One region of the Neobacillus sp. MER 74 genome, then DNA from elsewhere that is predicted to be linked to it. Evidence: riboswitches for the same ligand, from Rfam matches in the RefSeq annotation. Region 1 holds a riboswitch; each other region holds the start of a gene.
What was found. A riboswitch is a leader RNA that binds a small molecule or an ion and turns the genes downstream of it on or off. The one in region 1 is predicted to bind glycine.
Positions count from the first base shown of each region.

Region 2: it holds a riboswitch for glycine, as region 1 does, so the genes downstream of both, M3610_RS26230 (amino acid permease) here and M3610_RS00655 (amino acid permease) in region 1, are expected to answer to the same signal.
Region 3: it holds a riboswitch for glycine, as region 1 does, so the genes downstream of both, gcvT (glycine cleavage system aminomethyltransferase GcvT) here and M3610_RS00655 (amino acid permease) in region 1, are expected to answer to the same signal.

Region 1 covers NZ_JAMAUV010000001.1:141,428-143,636, forward strand. Annotated here, with positions in the region: gene M3610_RS00655 (amino acid permease) at 1-1,311, opposite strand, end outside; glycine riboswitch at 1,654-1,755, opposite strand; gene M3610_RS00660 (GNAT family N-acetyltransferase) at 1,932-2,209, opposite strand, start outside.
Region 2 covers NZ_JAMAUV010000036.1:9,778-11,986, forward strand. Annotated here, with positions in the region: gene M3610_RS26215 (VCBS repeat-containing protein) at 1-35, shown strand, start outside; gene M3610_RS26220 (hypothetical protein) at 74-562, shown strand; gene M3610_RS26225 (hypothetical protein) at 630-890, shown strand; glycine riboswitch at 1,133-1,212, shown strand; gene M3610_RS26230 (amino acid permease) at 1,368-2,209, shown strand, end outside.
Region 3 covers NZ_JAMAUV010000002.1:294,666-296,874, reverse strand. Annotated here, with positions in the region: gene M3610_RS05840 (DEAD/DEAH box helicase) at 1-640, opposite strand, end outside; glycine riboswitch at 815-902, shown strand; gene gcvT (glycine cleavage system aminomethyltransferase GcvT) at 1,075-2,181, shown strand; gene gcvPA (aminomethyl-transferring glycine dehydrogenase subunit GcvPA) at 2,200-2,209, shown strand, end outside.

The DNA of each region.
Region 1 (2,209 bases):
TAGTAAAATAAACCAAACTGGAGTTACAAACAAGGCAACGCGAGTATCTTCTGCAAGTGCAAGCACAACCAGAACAAATGCTAGAAAAGCTAGGATCAAGTAATTAGAAAATGGATAAAGCGGCAATTTAAATTTGTTTATTTTTGCTAGATCTGGTCTTGTTTTTCGGTATTTCAAATGGCTGATAATTGTAATACCCCAAATAAAGATGAAACATACGGTAGAAATACTTGTTATTAGGGTAAATACTCCTTCTGGCATAACATAGTTCAACACAACGGCAATTAAAATGACCACAGTTGAAAAGAGCAATGCATTTGAAGGTACTTTACGGGAAGTAAGTTTTGTAAATGGTACAGGTGCATTTTTATCTCTGGCAAGTGAGTATACCATCCGGCTTGTACTAAAGATGGCACTGTTACATGCCGAAGCCGCGGAAGTTAGAACGACAAAATTGACAATACCAGCAGCTGCAGCGATTCCAACCGCCACGAAGACTTGAACAAATGGGCTTTTCGCAGGATTTATCGCGTTCCATGGATAAATACTCATGATGACAATAAGGGCTCCAACGTAGAAAATTAAAACTCGAATAGGAATATTATTGATGGCCTTTGGTATTACTTTTTCTGGGTTTTCGGTTTCACCTGCTGTAAGTCCTACTAGTTCTATGCCAACAAACGCAAACACAACCATCTGGAATGAGAGAATAAACCCATTTATGCCATTTGGAAACCAGCCGTCATGGCTCCATAAATTCGTGAAACTGGATGCTCCTGCATTGGTAGAAAAGCCTTTAATAATCATGAACACACCGATGACAATGAGTGCCAGTATCGCGATGACTTTAATTAATGCGAACCAGAATTCCATTTCGCCGAAAAGTTTGACAGTAGCGAGGTTCATAACTAGCAAGATGACAAGCGCAATTAATCCTGGCATCCACTGTGGTACAGAAGGAAACCAATATTGGGTATAAAGACCAACTGCTGTTAAGTCTGCCATTGCAATTGATATCCAGCAAAACCAGTAGGTCCATCCTGTGATAAAAGCTGCCATATTACCTAAATAGTCTCTTACAAAGTCAACAAAAGAATGATAGTTCAAATTGGTTAAGAGCAGTTCCCCAAGTGCCCGCATGATCAAAAAGCAAATTACACCTGTAATTAAGTAAGCAAATAATATTGATGGACCAGCTAAATGTATAGATTTTCCGGCACCTAGAAATAATCCTGTTCCGATTGCTCCACCAATAGCGATTAATTGTACGTGCCTATTTTTTAGGCCTCTATCCAATTTCTGTTCCTGCATATGAATTCCCACCCTCTACTTTTTTATTTTGAAAAAGGTCAGTCCCATCCGATTAAAATTCTTTATCCTCCTTATTTTAAAAATGAGTTAATTCCTTAATCAGTAGAAAAAAAGTTATAAAAAAGCCATTTAAGAAGTGTTTTTGATGATCTTCACTTTATATGGCTATTGCTAATGTAGGGTTTAGTAGTGATTAATAATTATTTTGTTAATTTTTGCAACAAAAAAAGGACAGAAGAAGGCAATGTTTCACCTTCTCTGTCCTTTTACCTGAAAGTTTGTTCCGCATAAAAGCGGATCCCCTTTGGTGGCATATACAGAAATATGCACTCTCCAGAGCTACGTCATGTAATGGTTCTTTTTACCTGAGAGATTAATTCCAAGGATTTTATGGAACTTGCTCCGTCGGCGGCGACATTCGTCACTCTCTCCCAATACAATCAATCGTAAACTATTAAATTATCTAAAAATTGAAAGCGTATTCACAACGCTATATTCTCATAGACATATTCCATTGTCAATCAAATAATAAATAAAATTTAGAATTTTCTTTTTTTGAATAACAAAAAATAGCCCTAACAAAAGGTAGGGCCTGAATGAATATTTTTATTGGCGTTAAGTTAAAAGAAATCAAAAAATGACGATTTCATCGCTGGAATCTTTTTTTCGAATAGATCAATCTCAGTCTTGGAACCTTTCAAATATCCCATTTCAAAAAGGTCCATCGGTCTCTTGTACCCGAATAGAATCGCTGAAAGAGAATTAATACTTAATTGAATCCCTTTTTTGGGAGGATGAACACACTGACTTCCCGTTTTATCTTTAAACACCCTGATTTCTCCCTTTCCTAGCAGATAACTCCCATTATTCCATGGTGCATGTGTATCTTCAAGATGGA
Region 2 (2,209 bases), on a different contig from region 1:
AGATTTTTGGAACAAAGTTAAGCAGTACGTACTAGTGTCGAGCTGCATTTTTTATCAGCTAGGAGGTAAATGGATGACTAAATTTTTTTCGTTTCATGGAACTGTCACCATGATTACTGACCTTGTAGGTCAAAATGGTACAGGAGAAGGCTGTAATAAATTAATATCTGTAGAAAACGGCACGGGAGCAATTGTGAATTTCGTGGTGTCATCAACGACTTATTTTGTTGACCATGCAATTGTGGCTATAGGAGATCGCGTGACTGGTTATTATGACGGAAATGCACCTGCTATTCTTATTTACCCTCCACAATATCCAGCGCTTGTCATGGTTAAAGATAGCCCATATCAGAATGTAAAAGTTGATTACTTTAATAGTGAATTAGAGAGTAGTGATGGACGGTTACGATTAAATATATCTCCATATACCCAAATACTTTTAACAAATGGGCAACCCTTTACAAGAAACCCCGCGAACAGGAATCTTATTGTCATTTATGGACCAGCCACCAAAAGTATCCCCGCCCAAATCACACCTTATAGAATTATCGTTTTGTGTTAGGAATGGTAAGAACATTGTACAAGGTTTTTTCCAAAATCTATAGTATCAATCCACGAGGGTGTACATTATGAGAAATAAAAGGGAAATTCAAGGTCAACCACAAACAATGATTGGTCAAGCATGGACTGGTAGACATGTGATCTTGCTCCATTGTACAAACCATAATCAATTCTTAAATCTTTATAAAAGTTACCATGCTCCAATTGAGCCGCCACGGCAAAATTGTGCAGAAACTTTGTCACAATTACTAAGTATCGGTTATCGCATTATGGCGGTCACTCCCATCTCAGCCAATCATATTCAATATTTTTTGGTCCTAGGAGATTAAGAAAAAAATGAACCCCTTCACGAATGAGGTGGGTTTATTTTTTGTTCTCCAATCTGGGCCCCGAAAATATGTATTGACAAAGTGATTGAATACTACTAAAATTAAAAATTATTTAACAATAATGTAAATCTTAAGACTTGATGATGGTTGAATAATTTTTAGTGGGGATTTTGAACCTTTGGTTCTTCTATTCAAAATTAAATAATAAGCAAGCTATGATTGCTATGGGTCAAACTATAGCAGGAGCAGCTTCTGGAGAGACCGCAGAAATCTGCGGCGCCGAAGGGTTCACAATCTCAGGCAAAAGGACAGAAGAGTACGTATTTTATTTGTTATTCTGATAAAAGAGTGATAAATATTATTTGTTATTCTTATGACCATGAGATTGGAGCTGATCCAGTCTCTTTTTTTATGGTTTTTAACCTTTTGCTCATCAATTCACAACATGAACTTTACAAAAATAAGGAGGAAATGAAAATGGCACAGCAAGAATTAAAACGAGATTTAAAAGATCGTCATGTACAACTCATTGCGATTGGCGGTACGATTGGTACAGGTTTATTTCTTGGTTCAGGAAGAGCGATCCAGTTAGCAGGTCCATCTATCATATTTGCTTATTTAATCGTTGGTATTGCTTGTTTTTTTGTGATGAGGGCACTTGGGGAACTGCTATTATCGAATGCGGGCTATCAATCATTCACGGATTTTGCGGAAGAGTACATTGGACCGTGGGCTGGTTATGTGACAGGATGGACGTATTGGTTTTGTTGGATCATGACCGCCATGGCTGATATTATTGCTGTGGGGGTATATGTGCAATATTGGTTCGATATTCCGCAATGGATACCTGCTTTAATCTGCTTAATTGTATTATTGGGATTAAATTTACTAACCGTAAAGCTATTTGGAGAGTTAGAGTTTTGGTTTGCAATCATCAAAGTAATTACCATTCTAGCTTTAATCGTAATAGGAATCATTTTATTGGTTATTGGATTTCAAACCGATTCGGGAACAGTTTCAATCAAGAATCTCTGGGGACACGGTGGTCTTTTTCCAAATGGGATATCAGGTTTCTTTTTGTCTTTTCAAATGGTTGTTTTTGCATTTGTAGGTGTTGAATTAGTGGGTGTCTCCGCAGCGGAAACATCTAATCCTCGAAAAAATATTCCATCTGCCATTAATAAAATCCCGTTGCGAATTCTATTTTTCTATGTGGGAGCCCTTTTCATTCTTTTATGTATCAATCCTTGGACAGAACTGAATGCAGCTAATAGTCCATTTGTTAAGACGTTTAGCTTAGTAGGTATTCCAATTGCAGC
Region 3 (2,209 bases), on a different contig from region 1:
TTTCCTCGACTCGGTTCTGAATCGGTGTTGCCGTCAACAATAAACAAAATTTCTTTTTCAGATTTTGAACAAATTCGTAGTTTTTTGTTTTGTTATTTTTTAGTTTATGTGCTTCATCAATGATGATGAGATCATAGTCTTGTTGGTAGATAATGTCGCGATGTGGATTACGTTTTGCTGTATCAATCGAGGATACGACGACATCGCACTGTTCCCACACATAGCTTTTTCTTTGTGATATAGCAGGAATGAAAAATTTGCTATTTAGCTCGGTCGACCACTGTGTAACTAAAGAAGCAGGGACAAGGATTAATACCTTTTTCACCAATCCGCGTATCATATATTCTTTTAGAATTAATCCAGCTTCAATTGTTTTTCCGAGCCCAACTTCATCAGCAAGGATAGCTTTTCCGTTCATATTTTCAATTACTTGTTTCGCTGTTTCGAGCTGGTGTGGAAGCGGGGTTAAATTAGATAAATGACTTGGTGCCAATAAACCGTTGAAATCAGGAACAACGAGATGTTTTTCTACTCCAATTGCTAGTTTAAAAAGCTCCCAATTCCCCCATGGACCATCGTTATCGATTCTATGTAAAAAATCATCCTTCCAGGAGGAATCAAATTCAATTTCGATCGACATGGTGTCAACTCCTTTTTTCAATTTCCAGCTTTATTCTTTCAAATAAAATTATTGCCCAATGTATTATTTTAATGGTAGGATGATTATAGTCTTGAATGTTTTAAATATTTTAATAAAGTAATTTATTTTATAAGTATAATTAGTATGACCAATTTGGATAATATTATAATGCGAATGATAACAAGGGGAGAGACTACCTTTGTAGCGCCGAAGGAGCAAGCAGAAATGTGAATCTCTCAGGCAAAAGAACTCTTGTTTGACGCAGCTCTGGAGAGTGCTGATTAGACATTTACAGCCACCAAAGGGGAAAGCCTTTAAAGGTAAACTTTCAGGTGCAAGGACAGAGACCTTCCTAATTTTACATGGGAGGTTTCTGTCCTTTTTTATGGTTATCCTAAGAATAGTATGTGCCAAAGATTGAAGGGGGATTAAGAATGTCTGAATTAAAACGAACTCCGCTTTTTGATGTGTATAAGGAATGGGGAGGAAAAACCATTGATTTCGGTGGTTGGGAGCTGCCAGTTCAATTTTCCAGCATTAAAGAAGAGCATGAAGCTGTTCGCACACGTGCAGGATTATTTGATGTTTCCCATATGGGTGAAGTGGAAGTAAAAGGCAAGAATAGCTTGGATTTTTTACAAAAAATGATGACAAATGACATTTCAAAAATTAAAAATGGCGGTGCCCAGTACACGGCCATGTGTTATGAAAATGGCGGTACTGTCGATGACCTGCTTGTATATAAAATTGAGGACAATCATTACCTGTTAGTTGTTAATGCATCAAATATTGAAAAAGATTATAAGTGGCTTGAAGACCATGTAACTGGAGATGTTACTTTAGAAAACTTATCAGAAAAAACAGCGCAGCTTGCCCTTCAAGGACCACTTGCAGAAAAAGTACTGCAAAAGCTCGCTGGGAATACGGATTTGAGTGGGATTGGTTTTTTCAAATTCCAGCAAGAAGTAATCCTTAATGGGAAAAAATCCTTAGTATCAAGAACAGGATATACCGGTGAAGACGGTTTTGAAGTATATTGTGATGCAGAGGATGCAGTTGATCTTTGGAAAGATATTTTAGCAGCAGGTAAGGAAGACGGAGTAATTCCTGTTGGATTAGGTGCCCGCGATACACTGCGTTTTGAAGCAGTATTAGCACTTTATGGCCAAGAACTTTCTGCAGAAATTTCACCACTAGAAGCAGGGATTGGCTTTGCCGTGAAATTATCCAAGGAAGTTGATTTTATTGGGAAAGAAGCATTAATCCAACAAAAGGAAAAGGGCTTACCAAGAAAATTGGTAGGAATTGAAATGATTGATCGTGGGATTCCACGTCATGGATACCCAGTATATAGTGGGGATCAGTTAATTGGTGAGGTTACAACAGGCACTCAATCACGAACTTTAAAGAAAAATATTGGTCTTGCTCTAATTAATTCGGAATTTACAGGCCTTGAATCCGTTGTTGAAGTGGAGATTCGCGGTAAACGCTTAAAGGCTACTGTCGTTCCAACACCTTTTTATAAAAGAGAAAAGAAATAACAGAAGGGAGTTAGTTTTATGAAACATC